One region of the Serratia sp. GW822-FHT06D09 genome, then DNA from elsewhere that is predicted to be linked to it. Evidence: predicted binding sites of a transcription regulator. Region 1 holds the regulator's gene; each other region holds the start of a gene.
The links. Region 1 encodes PhoB, which activates phosphate uptake and scavenging genes when phosphate is short. Its sites were predicted from a motif close to CTGTCATAAAACTGNCNNAT; they were not measured.

Region 1 (5,825 bases):
ATTCCACTGCTGCTGCTCACTCAGGCTGTTGCCCTCTTCAGTCGAAGCGAAACCGCACTGGGTGCTGAGGCAAAGCTGTCGACGATCGACAAACTGCGCCGCCTCTTCAAGTCTTTGTTTCACCTGCTCGGGGTTTTCCAGATCCCCGTTTTTGGTGGTAATCAGGCCCAGCACCACCTGCTGTTTGCCCGGTTTGATAAAACGCAGCGGCTCGAAACCACCGGAACGCTCATTGTCGTATTCCAGGAAGAAAGCGTCGATATTCACCTGACCAAACAGGATCTCCGCCACAGGTTCATAGCCGCCCTCGGAGATCCAGGTGGAGCGGAAATTACCGCGGCAAACGTGCAACCCGATGATCAGATCCTCCGGCTTATCGGCGATCGCCGCATTCAGCACATCCGCGTAAATGCGCGCCAGAAGATCCGGATCCTCTCCACGTTCGCGGATCTGCCGCCGTTGATCGTCAGAGCACAGGTAGGCCCACACGGTGTCATCCAGTTGCAGATAACGGCAACCGGCATCATAAAACGCCTTGATCGCCTCGCGGTAGGTCTGCGCCAGATCGTCAAAATAGCCGTTCAGATCCGGGTAAACCTGGCTGTCGATGGCCTTACGCCCACCGCGAAAGTGCAGCACGCTCGGGCTTGGAATGGTCATCTTCGGCACCGCATCACCGGCGATGGCCTTCAGAAAACGAAAGTCCTCCAGCATCGGATGTTGCGGGTTGAAGCCCAATTTGCCGACCACCTTGATACTGCGCGCCCGCGTTTGTACGCCGTTAAACTGGATCCCCTGCTCCGCGTCATAACCTTCCACGCCGTCCAGTCCTTCCAAAAAGTCGAAGTGCCACCACGCTCGACGGAATTCTCCATCCGTCACGACTGCCAAACCGAGATCTTTCTGTTTTGCCACCGCCAGACGGATCTGTTGGTCTTCAACTTCCCGTAACTGAAGGGCATCAATCTCGCCCTGCAGAAACTGTTGGCGAGCGGTTTTCAGCGCCGCAGGGCGTAACAGACTGCCGACAACGTCAGCGTGAAAGGCAGAATTGCAATCGCACATAATATGACTCCCGCTAGCCGGCAAAAGCTCGGGCCTTTGCCTCAGTGATTTACAGTGTGAACTATTACGCCGGGTTATTAAATAGACTTCCAGACGTCTAGATGACTTATAATCAGCATGCTGTCACGTCGACTGACGGGCGGCAACGGAAGAATTTTCACAGGGGATGAAAGAAATTCATGTTGGGCACTCAAGGTGCCCAGAGGCAGGCTTATTGCAGGCCCAGCGCCAGGCGGGTTTTCTGCAGAGTCTGCGGCGGCAGTGGCAGATAGCCGTCGTGATTGACCAGATTTTGCCCGGTGTCCGACAGCACGCGATCGAGAAATGCCGCCGTCAGCGGCTCCAGCGGCTGGTTGGGCGCTTTATTAATGTAAATATACAGATAGCGCGACAACGGATAGCTGCCGTTACGCACGTTGGCATCATTTGGCGTCACATAGTTTTGGCCGGTCTCCGCTAACGGTAACAGCCGTACGCCGCTGGCGCGAAAACCGATGCTGGCATAGCCGATACTGTTCAGCGAACCGGCCACCGCCTGCACGACTGAAGCCGAGCCCGGCAGCTCATTGACGCGCGGCATAAAATCGCCGCCGCACAGCGCACGCAGTTTGAAATAGCCGTAGGTGCCGGAGGCCGAATTACGTCCAAAACGTTGCAGCGCACGCTGTTGCCAATCACCGGTCAGCCCCAGTTCCCCCCACCTCGTCAAAGGCTGGCTTTCGCCACAGCGCAGAGTCGCGGAGAAAATTCGGTCGAGCTGCTGCAGATTAAGACCGCGCAGCGGATTGTCCTGATGCACCAGCACCACCAGCGCATCGACCGCGACCGGTACCGCCAACGGCGCATAACCGTAACGATGCTCGAATGCAGAGACTTCCGCGGCCTTCATCGGGCGACTCATCGGGCCAAGCTGCGCTGCACCAGCCGCCAATGCGGTTGGCGCCGTGGAGGAACCGGCGGCCTGGATTTGCAGATTAACGTTGGGATAATGCTGGCTGAAGTCCTGCGCCCACAGCGCCATCAGGTTCGCCAGCGTATCGGAGCCGACGCTAGACAGGTTGCCGGACAGCATGCCATCCGGCTGTGCCAGCGCGCCTCGGCTTGCCAACAGCGCCAGGCAAAGCAACAGCCCTCGGGTGATTCGGATCATGCCAGCCTCTCGCGTTAATTTTTCACCGCATTCTCTGACAAAGCTGCGGGAACAATCAACCGGTTAGGCAAGGTAAAGATAAATCGGGTGCCGATGCCCTGCTCGCTAAGGATCTCCAGCCGCGCATCGTGGTGACTGAGCGCATGCTTGACGATCGCCAACCCCAGCCCGCTGCCGCCGGTCTGGCGTGAACGGGCTTTGTCGACGCGGTAGAAGCGTTCGGTCAAACGGGGAATATGTTCGGCCGCGATGCCCGGCCCATTATCACTGACCTGAAACTGCGCGCCGTTTGGCGTCTGCTGCCAGCTGACCTCAATATTGGTGCCTTTCGGCGTATGATTGACGGCGTTATACACCAGATTCGACACCGCACTGCGAAGTTGGTCATCGTTACCGAACACTTTCAACTGCTCATTCACCCGGAAGGTGATCTCGTGGTTGCCGCCGCTCAGCGATTGCGCCTCACGTTGTAACACCCGCAACATCAGGGGGATATCAACCCGCTCGTTCATTTCAACGTTAGGCGCCGCCTCGATGCGCGACAGCGTCAGCAGTTGCTTGACCAGTCCGTCCATGCGGCGAGTCTGCTCCTGCATGGTGCCCAACGCCTTACCGCGCAGCGAACCATCCAGCTCTTCGTCGCTCATCATTTCCAGGTAACCCTGCAATACCGTCAGCGGCGTACGCAACTCGTGGCTGACGTTAGCGAAGAAGTTGCGCCGAGCCCCTTCCAGTTGACGCATCTGGGTCACATCGCGGGCTACCATCAATAATTGCCCTTCGGAGTAGGGCATCACACGAAACTCGACGTAATGCTCGTTATTCAGTTGCAGCGTCAAAGGGCGGGAGAACTCCTGCTGTTGCAGATAGTGACTGAACTCCGGATAACGCAACAGGTTGAGAATGTGCTGGCCATTGTCTTCCGGCCAGCGGAAACCCAGCAAATGCTGCGCCAGCCCGTTGCACCAAAAGATATTGCCTTCGACGGTAGTCATCACTACCGCATCGGGCAGCGATTCCGCTCCGCTACGGAAGCGTTTGATCAACAGCGCCAGCTCACGACGCCGACGACGGTTCCGTTGCTGCATCTGATACAAGCCGTAAAACAGCGGTTCCCAGCTCCAGCGGCCAGGCGGCGGCGTCATGCTGCGGTCAACCCACAGCCAGTGGGAAAGTTTGAGTTGATTGTAGAAATTCCATACCAACGCCGCCAGCACGGAGGCCAGCAGCAGCCAGGGCAGATAACCGAAAATCAGCCCCAACAGTAAGGCAGGCAGGCAGAAAAGGGCCAGCTCCAGGGCCAGCCTCTTCCAGGATAGACGTTCTAACACGGCATATTCTCCAGCGCGGCGCGATCAGTAGCGCGTTGAGAATCGGTAGCCGGTGCCCCGAACGGTTTGAACCATTTTGTCATGACCACTGGTCTCTAACGCCTTACGGAGCCGACGGATGTGCACGTCAACGGTGCGGTCTTCCACATAAACGTTAGTGCCCCAGACGTGATTAAGCAACTGCTCACGGCTATAAACGCGTTCAGGATGGGTCATAAAGAAGTGCAACAGCTTGAACTCGGTCGGCCCCATATCCAGCGCTTGTTCGTTAGCCATCACGCGGTGTGAGGAAGGGTCCAGGCTCAGCCCTTGCATTTCAATCACTTCTTCCACCGCCATCGGTGAAATACGGCGCATTACCGCCTTGATGCGCGCCACCAGTTCCTTCGGTGAGAAGGGTTTGGTGATGTAATCATCCGCCCCGACTTCCAGGCCGCGCACCCGGTCTTCTTCTTCACCGCGCGCGGTCAACATCATCACCGGAATATCGCGGGTTAGCGCTTCACGCTTCATATGTTTAATAAACTGAATGCCGGATCCCCCGGGTAACATCCAGTCGAGCAACACTAAATCAGGGAACGGCTCAGACAGGCGCGTCACGGCGCTGTCATAATCCTCAGCTTCCAACGGTTGGTAACCATTCTGTTCCAACACAAAGCACACCATCTCACGGATCGGCGCTTCGTCTTCCACCACCAGTATGCGTCTTGCCATCGTCAATCCTGCCAATGTGTTAGCGATCACAGTTGATTGCGGGCGCCATTATGCGTCAGTTTTGTGACACTTTTATGAAAAAAGCGGGCTGTTATAGGCAGTAAGCATAGCGATTATTTCCAACGTCAAAGAAAAATCATTCAGTTGTCATAATGATTGCGTCACGACAGCCGCCGCAACGCCCTTTATAATCACCGCCATTACCCTATCGCCCCGGGAGTGTCATGCGCCTGATCCACACCTCTGACTGGCATCTTGGCCAGTACTTTTTCACCAAAAGCCGCGCCGCCGAGCATCAGGCATTTCTGCGCTGGCTGATCGAACAGATCGAACAACACCAGGTGGATGCGCTGATCGTCGCCGGGGATCTGTTCGATACCGGCTCGCCGCCAAGCTACGCCCGCGAGCTGTATAACCGCTTCGTGGTGGAACTGCAGCGTACCGGCTGCCAGTTGGTGGTGTTGGGCGGCAATCACGACTCCGTGGCCACCTTAAATGAATCGCGTGAATTACTTTCCTGCCTGAATACCACCGTGATCGCCAATGCGCAGAGCGAAATCGAACAACAGGTGCTGGTGCTGAATCAACGCGACGGCCAACCGGGTGCGGTATTGTGCGCCATTCCTTTTCTGCGCCCGCGCGATCTGCTCACCAGCCGCGCCGGTGAGTCCGGGGTGCAAAAACAGCAGGCGCTGCAAGAGTCTATCGCCGACCACTATCACACCCTGTACCAGGCCGCCTGTGCGCGCCGTGATGCGCTGGGCTTGCCGCTGCCCATCGTCGCTACCGGCCATCTGACCACCGTCGGCGTCACCACGTCCGACTCGGTGCGCGACATCTATATTGGTACGCTGGATGCCTTCCCCGCACAGGCGTTCCCGCCGGCCGATTACATCGCGCTGGGGCATATTCATCGCGCGCAAAACGTCGCCAAATCTGAACATATTCGCTATAGCGGCTCCCCTATCCCGCTCAGTTTTGACGAGTTGGGCAAGGCCAAAAGCGTGTTTATGGTGGATTTCGCGGCGGGTGCCCTGCAACAGGTCAGCGCGTTGGAGATCCCAAGCTTCCAACCGATGCAGCTCATTAAGGGAGATTTGGCGCAGATCGAGCAGCAATTACGGCTGTTCGCCGATTATCAGGGTGAATTACCGGTATGGCTGGATATCGAAGTGGCGACCCAGGATTACCTTAGCGACATTCAGCGTCGCATTCAGTTGCTGGCCGATCAACTACCAGTAGAGGTCGTGCTGCTGCGCCGCAGTAAGGAGCAGCGTCGCCAGGCCATTGAACAGCAAGACAAAGAAACGCTCAACGAACTGAGCGTCACCGAGGTCTTTGAGCGGCGGCTGGCGCAGGAACCCGAGATGGCCGAAGCGCGCAAACAGCGAATGAGTCAGATGTTCCAACAGGTGGTCGAAGCCGTACGGCACCAGGATCAGGAGCCGAACCAATGAAAATCCTCAGCCTGAGATTAAAAAACCTGAATTCGCTGCAGGGGGAATGGAAGATAGACTTCACCGCCGAGCCCTTCGCCAGCAACGGATTATTTGCCATCACCGGCC
Region 2 (5,825 bases), on a different contig from region 1:
ACGCAGGCGTGATGAATATCCGCCATGATATGTTGTAAACGTACATCCACTTTCTCGGCGCGCCAGCCGATGCGCGCGGCGTTCTGCGCCATCTCCAGCCCGGAGGTAGCAACCCCACCGGCGTTGGCCGCCTTGCCCGGCGCAAACAGCACCCCGGCGTCCAGGAATGCATCGGTCGCCTGAATGGTGGTCGGCATATTTGCGCCTTCCGCCACAGCTTTGACCCCGTTGCGGATCAGCGTCTGTGCGGCAGCCAAATCCAGCTCGTTTTGGGTGGCGCACGGCAGGGCGATATCCACCGGCACGTTCCAGGGCTGCTGGCCGGCCAGATAGGTCAGGCCACGTTCGCGGGCATAATCTTCCACGCGACCATAGCGCTGATTCTTGATCTCCACCAAATGGGCCAGTTTTTCGGTGGTAAAGCCGGCTTCATCGACCAGAGTACCGCCGGAGTCTGATACGGTGATCACACGTGCATCCAGCTCCAGTGCCTTCTCAATGGTGTATTGCGCCACGTTACCTGAACCAGAAACCGCAACCCGCATGCCTTCAAAACCCAGCCCGTGACGTTGCAGCATGGCGTCGGTGAAATAGACCAGCCCATAGCCGGTGGCCTCTGGACGGATCAGGCTACCGCCGAATGAAAGCCCCTTGCCGGTGAACACGCAGGCGGTGTTGTTGGACAGCTTTTTCATCATGCCGCTCATAAAGCCGACCTCACGACCGCCAACGCCGATATCGCCGGCGGGCACGTCGGTATCCGGCCCGAGGTGACGGTACAGTTCAGTCATCAGCGCCTGGCAGAAACGCATGATCTCCGCCTGGCTTTTCCCCTTGGGATCAAAGTCCGAACCGCCTTTTCCGCCGCCCATCGGCAGGGTGGTCAGGGCGTTTTTAAACGTCTGTTCGAAGCCGAGGAACTTCAGAATCGACAAATTGACCGAAGGATGAAAGCGCATGCCGCCTTTATAAGGCCCGATGGCGGAGTTGAACTGCACGCGCCAGGCGCGGTTGACCTGCACCTGGCCGCGATCGTCGACCCAACTGACGCGGAACTGGATGGTACGCTCGGGCTCTACCAAACGCTCCAGCAGCGCATATTCGCGATAGCGCGGATTACGCTCGATAAAAGGCCACAGCGAAGTGAAGACTTCCCTGACCGCCTGTAAAAATTCCGGCTGGTGGGGATTATGTTGTTGAAGCGAGGACAAGAAAGACTCTACCGATACGGTATTTTCCATGGATAACTCCTTTATACCCGTTTCCTTTCAAGCTGCCGCGTTGTTGCCCGGCTACAGCCCGAAATTCATAGGGTAATACTATTAATTTCCCCCATTATTTTTATAAATATTGGTATGGATAAAACCTGGGGGAGGATGTTGTGTCTTTAGCGACTATATCACTGGAGGGCGGTTGATTATCAAGCGATTATTGATGTCGGCGGAATGAAAAACGCCCGCAATCGCGGGCGTTGGGCAAGTCTGTTTAGCGGCGCCGACTTAATCTTCGGCTTTTTCGTCTTCGTCACGCAGCGGCACAATCAGCATGTCGATGTGCACGGTGTTGATCAACTGACGTGCGGAGGACATCAGCTTGCTCCAGAAATCCTGATGGTGGCCGCACAGGACCAGGTCCATATCGTATTTCTTGATGGCATCAACCAATACCTGCGCCAAATCGCCGCTGCCGCTCAGGGTTTCGGTGATCGGATAGCCGGCATTCTGCGACAGTTCGGTCAATGCGTGGTGAGTTTCTTCGGAAATGCGTTTTTGCATATCGCCGAGATTAACGTCGATCAGGCCGGTATACAGGTCGGAATAGTTAACATCTACGTGGATCAGGGAAACTTTGGCGTTGTACGGACGCGCCATAGATACGGCTTTCTCCACCAGGATTTTACTTTCCGGGGATAGGTCTACCGCAATCAAAATGTGTTTGTAAGCCATGAGAATACTCCTTCCATATAATGCCGATTAAAAGGTTAGCAGGCATTTAGCGTACCAGCCTGGCGCTTCAGGTTTCATTTTATCATTCAGATAACACAATGATATGTTGAGGCGATCACACTGCACCGCATCAAAAAACTCTCTTTATCTTCCTACCGTCAGTTTTACACCCGCTGGGCAGAAAAGCCTATCGCCCATGATGCGGTTGCTGGGTTGACCGATTGAAATATAAGCATTCTTAAACAGAGTATAGCCCCAAATGCCCTTTAGGGCAGTGGAAAACTCCGGCGGCCTCAGGCAGGGCGGTTATCAGTTATAACCAATAGATGGATGACAAATGGATGGCTTGCGGTAAATTTTATCTACTGCTCAGGCCAGTTTGCGTTTCATTAACCTACAATAATGACTATAGGCCTTATCATTTCTCCTCTGTATCAAACCTGCGCGTGTGCATCTGCATGGCGATGGGGTGTTTCCAGAGGCGGTGGGTTATGCGCGGCCTGTGCTGTGCAAAGGGGATCGGAGCGGTAAGCTCCAGCAGTAATGGGTGATAGAGGTAGGGCAGTTGGACCCGGCGGAGCGCCGTGGATAACAACGCCTTGAGGAGGCAATCATGATCAGTACCGTCGCGCTGTTTTGGGCTCTGTGTGTGGTGTGTGTGTTAAACATGGTGCGGTATTACTCTTCTCTGCGCGCGCTGTTGGTGGTTCTGCGCGGCTGTGACCCGCTGCTGTATCAATATGTCGACGGCGGTGGTTTCTTTACCGCTCATGGCCAGCCGAGCAAGCAGATACGGCTGGTGCGCTATATCTTCTCGCAGCGTTATGTCGAGCACCATGATCCGGAGTTTATTCGCCGCTGTGAGCGTGTGCGCGGGCAGTTTATGCTGACCTCAGCCCTGTGCGGACTGGTGGTGATCAGCCTGGTTGCGCTGATGATTTGGTATTGAATCCGGCCGATTCTTTCTGCAACAGACAAAGAAAAGGCGGCCACCAGGGCCGCCTTTCTCACCAGGCAAACTGCTTAGATCACCTTAAGCGCCAACCAGTACAGCGAACCGGAAAGCAGAATCGAGATTGGCAGGGTTAACAACCAGGCCAACAGGATGTTCTTCACGGTTTTGCTTTGCACACCGCCGCCGTCCACGATCATCGTCCCGGCTACCGCCGAAGAGAGTACGTGGGTGGTGGAAACCGGCATGCCGGTATAGCTGGCAACGCCAATCGACAAGGCTGCGGTCATCTGAGCCGACACGCCCTGAGAGTAGGTCATGCCCTTCTTACCGATTTTCTCGCCGATGGTGGTGGCGACGCGACGCCAGCCGACCATGGTGCCGAGTGACAACGCCAGAGCAACCGAGACGATAATCCAGATCGGTGCATACTCAACGGTTTGCAGCAGATCCTGACGCAGGTTTTTCAGGAAACGTTGGTCCTGGGCCGAGGTTTCCGGCAGCTTGGCGATCTTGTCTGCGGTATCCGTTACGCACATCAGCAGGCGGCGCAGATGACTACGCTGTTCTACCGTCAGTTGATCGTAACTTTGCAGATTGTTCAGCAAGCCCTGGGTCAGCTCAATCGCCGGCATGGCGCGCGCGCTGTCACAGTGGAACTCGATAGGTTTATCCGGCGAGACGTCCTCATCCGGGCTTGGCACCAGTGGGGTCAGAGTGACCACGTGCGCCAAGGCGTCGCTGTGCTGCTGGTAATATTGCTGCAGGTGGGTCACGGCATCACGCGTACGGGTGATGTCATAGCCGGTTGCATTCATATTGACCACGAAGCCGGCCGGCGCAACGCCGATCAGCACCAGCATGATCAAGCCGATGCCTTTCTGACCATCGTTGGCGCCGTGCGAGAAGCTAACGCCGATAGCAGACAGGATCAGTGCGATACGGGTCCAGAACGGCGGCTTGCGTTTGCCGTCGACCTTTTCACGTTCCGCAGGGGTCATGTGCATACGCTGGCGTTTCTTGGTGCCACTCCAATAGCGGCGCAAGGCAAACACCATCAACCCGGCGACCATCATGCCGACCAGCGGCGAGATGAGCAATGACAGGAAAATACCGATCATTTTCGGGACGTTAAGCGCATCCACTACCGAAGTGTGGGTCATCAGTGCGTTGGTTAAACCCACACCGATAATTGCGCCAATCAGCGTATGAGAGCTGGAGGCCGGCAGACCGAAATACCAGGTGCCGAGGTTCCAGATGATAGCCGCCAGCAGCATGGAGAACACCATGGCTAATCCGTGCGCTGAACTGACGTTCAACAACAGATCGGTTGGCAGCAGATGAACAATGGCGTAAGCAACACTCAAACCGCCGAGCATAACGCCAAGAAAGTTGAACAAGCCAGCCATCACAACCGCAAGTTGCGAACGCATGGCACGGGTATAAATTACAGTAGCAACCGCATTGGCCGTGTCATGAAAACCGTTAATGGCTTCATAAAACAACACGAACAACAATGCGAGAATTAACATCAGGCCGGTATGGAAATCCAGGCCAGCGAACAAATGCAGCATAAGCGTTACGCCAGTTTGTGGACATGAACGCCGCGCATTATCAGTGACAACCGGGGCCGGGGAAAAGGAAAATATGACGTTTTTTTGATTTCGATATGACGAAATGATGGCGTTGGTATGACAAATACATGAAATATCAGCGCGTTATGCTGAATGTCTCGCTGTAATATTTTCTTACTATGGCGTTGAGGGCGGCATGGCTTTACAATCTGCCGCCGTAAAGTTGTCGGTTACCGGTAGCGATACGGCGTAAAATAGCGGCCTTTTGTCGCGATTGTGGTTTTTATTCAGAGAGGCGCAGGTGGAACAGTTTGATGTCGTGGTAATAGGTGCGGGCGCAGCGGGCATGTTTTGCGCGGCGCAGGCAGGGCAACTCGGCTGCCGGGTGCTGCTGCTCGACAACGGCAAAAAACCGGGGCGCAAAATCCTGATGTCCGGCGGCGGACGCTGTAACTTTACCAACATGTACACGGAGCCTGCCGCTTACCTGTCGAATAACCCGCATTTCTGCAAATCTGCGCTGGCACGCTACACCCAGTGGGACTTTATCGATCTGATCAACCGTCATGGCATCGCCTACCACGAGAAGACCCTGGGGCAACTGTTTTGCGACGACTCGGCGCAGCAGGTGGTCGAACTCCTGGTGAAAGAGTGTGAGCAGGGTCAGGTGACGACACGCCTGCGCAGCGAAGTGCTGGGCGTAGAAAAAACCGCAGAAGGCTTCGAACTGGCGCTGAATGGTGAGAAAGTGAGCGCTCGCTCACTTGTGGTGGCCAGCGGTGGATTGTCGATGCCGGGCCTGGGCGCGACGCCGTTCGGCTATAAGCTGGCGGAGCAGTTTGGCCTGAAGGTATTGCCGACGCGCGCCGCGCTGGTGCCTTTTACGCTGCATAAACCGCTGTTGGAGCATTTGCAGACCCTGTCTGGCGTCTCTGTGCCGGCAGTGATCACCGCAGAAAACGGCGTCAGCTTCCGCGAAAGCATATTGTTTACCCATCGTGGCCTGTCCGGGCCGGCGGTATTGCAACTTTCCAGCTACTGGCAACCCGGTGAGTTTGTGAGTGTTAACTTACTTCCTACGCTTGATCTGGCGGGCTTCCTCAATGAGCAACGTCAGGCACACCCTAATCAAAGCCTGAAAAACACCCTGGCGCTGCACCTGCCGAAGCGGTTGGTGGAATGTTTGCAGACCTTGGGCCAACTGCCGGAAGCGACATTAAAGCAACTGAACCCGACGCAGCAGACAGCGTTGGTGGAAATCTTGCAGAATTGGCGCGTACAACCCAACGGTACCGAAGGCTACCGCACGGCGGAAGTGACGCTCGGCGGTGTCGACACCAAAGAGCTGTCCTC
Region 3 (5,825 bases), on a different contig from region 1:
GATGTTGAACATCATGGTACGTGAGGCGTTGGTGTAATCGGTCACATGCACCCGCCCTTGGGTCATTTTCCACACCAGCCAGGTATCGACGGTACCGAACAGCAGCTCGCCGCGTTTGGCGCGTTCGCGGGCGCCTTCAACGTTGTCGAGGATCCATTTTACCTTGGTGCCGGAGAAGTATGGGTCAACCACCAGGCCGGTGTTGTGACGGATGTACTCTTCCAGGCCGTCACGCTTGAGCTTTTCGCAGATGTCGGCGGTGCGGCGGCATTGCCAGACGATGGCGTTGTAAATCGGTTTGCCGGTCTCTTTTTCCCAGACGATGGTGGTTTCACGCTGGTTGGTGATGCCGATACCGGCGATCTGATCGGAATTGATATCGGCTTTCGCTAGCACTTCCACCAGCGTGGAGCTCTGTGATGACCAGATCTCCATAGGATCATGCTCAACCCAGCCGGCTTTTGGGTAAATCTGCGTGAACTCGCGCTGGGATACCGCAACAATGTTGGCATCGTGGTCGAGCACTACGGCACGTGAACTGGTGGTACCCTGGTCGAGAGCGACAATGTATTTTTTTTCTACAGTCATGATCTTAGTCCTGCTGTTGTTAACCGTTTTAAAACTGTGCCAATCACGCTTTACGCTGCTGGGCCTTGGCGGCGGGTTGTTCTTCGTCTACACAAACGTCACACGGCAGATTGCGGCCAATGAGCATGCGGTAGCCGAAGGCACCCAGGCAGGCACCGATGATTGGACCAAAGATTGGCACCAGGAAGTACGGAATATCACGTGCACCGGTGAAGGCCACTTTGCCCCAGCCGGCCAGATAAGCGAACATTTTCGGACCGAAGTCACGCGCCGGGTTCAGCGCAAAGCCGGTTAATGGTCCCATAGAGGCGCCGATCACGGCAATCAGAATACCGATCAACAGCGGGGCCAGCGGGCCGCGCGGGATGCCGTTGCCGTCATCGGTCAGCGCCAGGATCAGGCACATCAGGATTGCGGTAATGACCGTTTCAACCAGGAACGCCTGGCCAACGGAAATGTGCGCATTCGGGTAGGTAGAGAAGATGCCGGCCAGGGCCAGGCTTTCGTCGCTGCCGCGTACCATATGATTGGCCGCTTCGAAATCGAAGAACAGGTTGTAGTACAACCCGTAGACCAGGGCTGCTGCACAGAAGGCTCCGGCGATCTGCGCGACAATGTAAGGCAGTACTTTGCGTCCGTCAAAGCAGGCGAACAACCACAGCGCAATGGTCACGGCCGGGTTGAGGTGCGCGCCGGAGATGGCAGCGGTCAGATAGATGGCCATGGCGACGCCCAGGCCCCAAATGATACTGATTTCCCATTGGCCGAAGCTGGCGCCTGCCAGTTTCAGCGCGGCAACGCAGCCTACGCCAAAAAAGATCAACAGACCGGTGCCGAGGAACTCAGCGATGCACTGGCCTTTTAGGGTCGGACTGGTGGTTTGGCTCATAATGTTGTTGTCCTGCAAAACGGCGGTTATAGGTTTATAGGCTCGGAAGGTGTATCGATCCGTCCTAGGGGTACAGTTTTTTTCATCTCGTCCAATTATTAATTGAGGACGTGATGTAAATTTATCGTTAACGAACATAAACGAGAAATAGCGAAATCAAAATGTGTGTGCTTCGTCATAAAATTGAGCGAATTCGCGTCGTTTTGTGTTCTTTCTGCTCCATAAAACTGTGATCTGACCAGTGCTTTTATCCCCGACTGTTAACAAATCAATTTATGACCGAGAGGCATTTTCGGTTTTTGCTGATGGTGGGGGCAGGAAAATTGCAACAGACTGCGCGATGAGCCGGATGTTGCTAGACAGCCGGGGACAGGCTACTTACAATCGTTTTTATCGAAAGAAGCGTTTTATCGAGACAGGCGCGTTATTTTCAATAAAAGCGTGTGTCACTTGGCGCGATGCATATTCGCAGCAGTTGCAACCTGAGTTGCGGCCGTTACCTATAGATGTACGCCTTGCTATCATGAGGGGACTGAAGAATGTCATTTGAAGTATTTGAGAAATTGGAATCAAAAGTTCAGCAGGCGATCGATACCATCACCCTGCTGCAGATGGAAATTGAAGAGCTGAAAGAAAAAAACAATACTCTGTCTCAGGAAGTTCAGGCTGCCTCCGGCAACCAGGAATCGCTGGTACGCGAGAACCAGCAACTGAAAGAAGAGCAGCACGTATGGCAAGACCGCCTGCGCGCGCTGTTGGGCAAAATGGAAGAAGTCTGATTCCGTATTGCACGATCGAAAAGGGCGCCTGAGGCGCCCTTTTTCATGTCGGAAGATTACTCGATATCGAGCGGGTCTTCGGACAGAATAATACCGGTGTTGTCGGCATACAGATGATCGCCGGAGAAGAAGGTCACGCCGCCAAAGTTTACGCGGATGTCGCTTTCGCCGATGCTTTCACTGGCGGCGCCGACCGGAATGGCCGCCATCGCCTGAATGCCGATGTCCAGTTCTTCCAGATCGTCCACCTGGCGTACCGCACCGTAAACCACGATGCCTTCCCATTCGTTCTGGGTAGCCAGGCGCGCCAGTTCTGCGTTGATCAGGGCACGGCGAACCGAACCACCGCCATCAATCACCAGAACACGGCCGCGACCGTTTTCTTCAAGCAGCTCGAATAACAGGCCGTTATCCTCAAAGCATTTCACCGTAGTGATTTGCCCGCCAAATGAAGTACGCCCGCCAAAATTGGAGAATAGAGGTTCAACAACGTTTACCTCTTCATGATAGATGTCGCAAAGTTCGGAAGTATCGTATTTCATAGGATTTTACGTCTGTTTGCCGCTGGAATAACCAGTATATCCCTTTATCCGCCCTGTTGGCAAAATCATCAGTTCGATGGCTAACTGAGCACCACGCCAATCGCGAACAACACATTGGCCAACAGCGCCGCTTTGACCATATGTTCCAGCATCGGGCGCATGCCTGCCGGCGTTGGATCGCGTAACACGCGCAGGCCGTGGCGCACCAGTAACGGGATAGCCAGGACAAACAGCCAGCCCCACGGGCTATGTAGGTTAAGCAGCGTGAACAGCGCGAAGCAGGCTACTGCGCCGATCAGCAGCGCCACGTGGTAATAGCGTGCATTCTGTGGCCCAAGGCGTACCGCCAGCGTATTTTTGCCGTTGGCGCGGTCGCTTTCGATATCGCGCAAATTATTGATGTTCAGCACCGCGGTGGCCAGCAGGCCGCAGGCCGTGGCCGGCAACATCACGATACTGTCGAACGCATGGGTTTGCAGGTAGTAGGTGCCTGCCACGCTCAGCCAGCCAAAGAACACCAGCACCGAAATGTCACCCAGCCCCAGATAGCCATAGGGTTTGGTGCCGACGGTATAGGTAATGGCGGCGACGATAGACAGCCCGCCCAGCACCAGGAAGCCCACCACGTCGCTGGGTTGTTCGCAGGCCACGGCGATCAATGAACAGCCGGCAATCGCGATCAACACTACCGTCACCACCAGCGCGCGCTTCATTTGTGCCTGGGTGATCATGCCTTTCTGCATGCCGCGCAACGGCCCGATGCGATCTTCTTTATCGCTGCCTTTTACCGCATCGCCATAGTCGTTCGCCAGGTTGGAGAGGATTTGCAGCAGGCCAGCAGTCAGGAGTGCCAGCAGCGCCACGCCGGGTTTCAGGCTGCCTTGCCAGGCGGCAATGGCGGAACCGACGACGATCGAGGCAAAGGCCAGCGGCAGGGTGCGCGGTCGTAAACTTTCAAGCCAGGCTCTGGCCGGGGAGGTGGTAGTTGATGAGCTCATTTTTCGCTTCAGAGTTAGTGGCTGTGTCCGTTAGAAATAATTGTGGGAGGCAATGCCTCCCACAGATGACTGACTGGACATGATTGAGCGATTATAGGATAAAACGACTCAAATCTTCATCCGCTACCAGTTCATCCAGATGATTACGTACGTAATCCGCATCAATTGTAATGGATTGACCATTAATTTCACTCGCATCATAGGAAATATCTTCCATCAGACGCTCAAGCACGGTGTGCAAACGACGCGCGCCGATGTTTTCGGTGCTTTCGTTAACCTGCCATGCGGCTTCTGCGATGCGGCGGATGCCATCGGCGGTGAAGTCGATATTGACGCCTTCGGTACCCATTAGCGCTTTGTACTGCTCGGTCAGCGACGCGCTTGGCTCGGTCAGGATGCGCTCGAAATCTTCGGTGGTCAGCGCCTGCAATTCAACGCGGATCGGCAGGCGGCCCTGCAGTTCCGGGATCAAATCTGACGGGCTGGCGGTCTGGAATGCGCCGGAGGCGATAAACAGAATGTGATCGGTTTTCACCATGCCGTGCTTGGTGGAGACGGTACAGCCTTCCACCAGTGGCAGCAGATCGCGCTGAACGCCTTCACGTGACACGTCCGGGCCGGAGCTCTGGCCACCGCGCTTACAGATTTTGTCGATCTCGTCGATAAACACGATGCCGTGCTGTTCAACCGCTTCAATCGCCTGTTCTTTCAGCTCTTCCGGGTTCACCAGTTTGGCCGCTTCTTCTTCCACCAGCAGTTTGAAGGCTTCTTTAATCTTCAGCTTGCGTGGTTTCTGCTTTTGGCCGCCGAGGTTCTGGAACATCGACTGCAGCTGGTTGGTCATCTCTTCCATGCCCGGAGGAGCCATGATCTCCACGCCCATCGGCGCGGCAGCCAGATCGATCTCGATTTCTTTATCGTCCAACTGGCCTTCACGCAGTTTCTTGCGGAATGCCTGACGTGCAGCAGAAGGCTCTTGATGCTCTTCCGCCTGGCCCCAGTTGTTCTTGGCCGGCGGGATCAGCACATCGAGGATACGCTCTTCGGCCAGCTCTTCGGCACGGGTGCGGTTCTTGTCGATTGACTGCAGGCGCACCATTTTGATCGCGGCATCGGTCAGATCGCGGATGATGGAATCCACTTCTTTACCGACGTAGCCCACTTCGGTGAACTTGGTGGCTTCAACCTTGATGAACGGCGCGTTGGCCAGCTTCGCCAGACGGCGGGCGATTTCGGTTTTACCGACGCCGGTCGGGCCGATCATCAGAATGTTCTTTGGTGTGACTTCATGGCGCAGCATCTCGTTGAGCTGCATCCGGCGCCAGCGGTTACGCAGGGCGATGGCAACGGCACGTTTGGCTTTGTTCTGGCCAATGATGTAGCTGTCCAGTTCGCTGACGATCTCGCGCGGGGTCATTTCAGACATAGTATTCGATCCTTACGCTTTGGAAGGCAATTCTTCAATGGTGTGGAAATGGTTGGTGTAAATACAGATGTCGCCGGCGATGTTGAGGGATTTATCAACAATTTCGCGGGCGCTCAGTTCGGTATTTTCCAACATCGCACGAGCGGCTGCCTGGGCGTACGGACCGCCGGAGCCAATCGCAATCAAATCGTTTTCAGGCTGGATCACGTCACCGTTACCGGTGATGATCAGCGATGAGTTTTCATCCGCGACGGCCAGCAGCGCTTCGAGCTTGCGCAGCATGCGGTCGGTACGCCAGTCTTTCGCCAATTCAACGGCTGCTTTCACCAGGTGACCCTGGTGCATTTCCAGCTTGCGCTCGAACAGCTCAAATAGCGTGAAGGCATCCGCGGTGCCACCGGCAAAACCGGCAATCACTTTATCGTTATACAGGCGACGTACTTTCTTGACGTTGCCCTTCATTACCGTATTGCCCAAGGTGGCCTGGCCATCGCCACCGATCACTACCTGGCCGTTGCGGCGTACGCTTACAATTGTTGTCACGAGCAGACCCTCGTTGAAGACGGAAAGAAGCCCTCGTAGCATCTGCTTGCGCAGACACTA

Region 2: the regulator PhoB is predicted to act here: its motif matches at 4,478-4,497, upstream of pitA (inorganic phosphate transporter PitA).
Region 3: the regulator PhoB is predicted to act here: its motif matches at 1,694-1,713, upstream of AC1RKG_RS22690 (MIP/aquaporin family protein).

Annotation. Positions count from the first base shown of each region.
Region 1 is NZ_JBXALO010000005.1:282,158-287,982, forward strand. Features, by position in the region: gene AC1RKG_RS14575 (cobalamin-independent methionine synthase II family protein) at 1-1,065, opposite strand, end outside; gene AC1RKG_RS14580 (PstS family phosphate ABC transporter substrate-binding protein) at 1,277-2,215, opposite strand; gene phoR (phosphate regulon sensor histidine kinase PhoR) at 2,230-3,546, opposite strand; gene phoB (phosphate response regulator transcription factor PhoB) at 3,571-4,260, opposite strand; gene sbcD (exonuclease subunit SbcD) at 4,485-5,717, shown strand; gene sbcC (exonuclease subunit SbcC) at 5,714-5,825, shown strand, end outside.
Region 2 is NZ_JBXALO010000012.1:22,492-28,316, forward strand. Features, by position in the region: gene gdhA (NADP-specific glutamate dehydrogenase) at 1-1,241, opposite strand, end outside; gene uspA (universal stress protein UspA) at 1,500-1,946, opposite strand; gene uspB (universal stress protein UspB) at 2,560-2,895, shown strand; gene pitA (inorganic phosphate transporter PitA) at 2,970-4,472, opposite strand; gene AC1RKG_RS21855 (BaiN/RdsA family NAD(P)/FAD-dependent oxidoreductase) at 4,774-5,825, shown strand, end outside.
Region 3 is NZ_JBXALO010000013.1:86,619-92,443, forward strand. Features, by position in the region: gene glpK (glycerol kinase GlpK) at 1-588, opposite strand, end outside; gene AC1RKG_RS22690 (MIP/aquaporin family protein) at 632-1,477, opposite strand; gene zapB (septal ring assembly protein ZapB) at 2,017-2,256, shown strand; gene rraA (ribonuclease E activity regulator RraA) at 2,313-2,798, opposite strand; gene AC1RKG_RS22705 (1,4-dihydroxy-2-naphthoate polyprenyltransferase) at 2,879-3,796, opposite strand; gene hslU (ATP-dependent protease ATPase subunit HslU) at 3,888-5,222, opposite strand; gene hslV (ATP-dependent protease subunit HslV) at 5,235-5,765, opposite strand.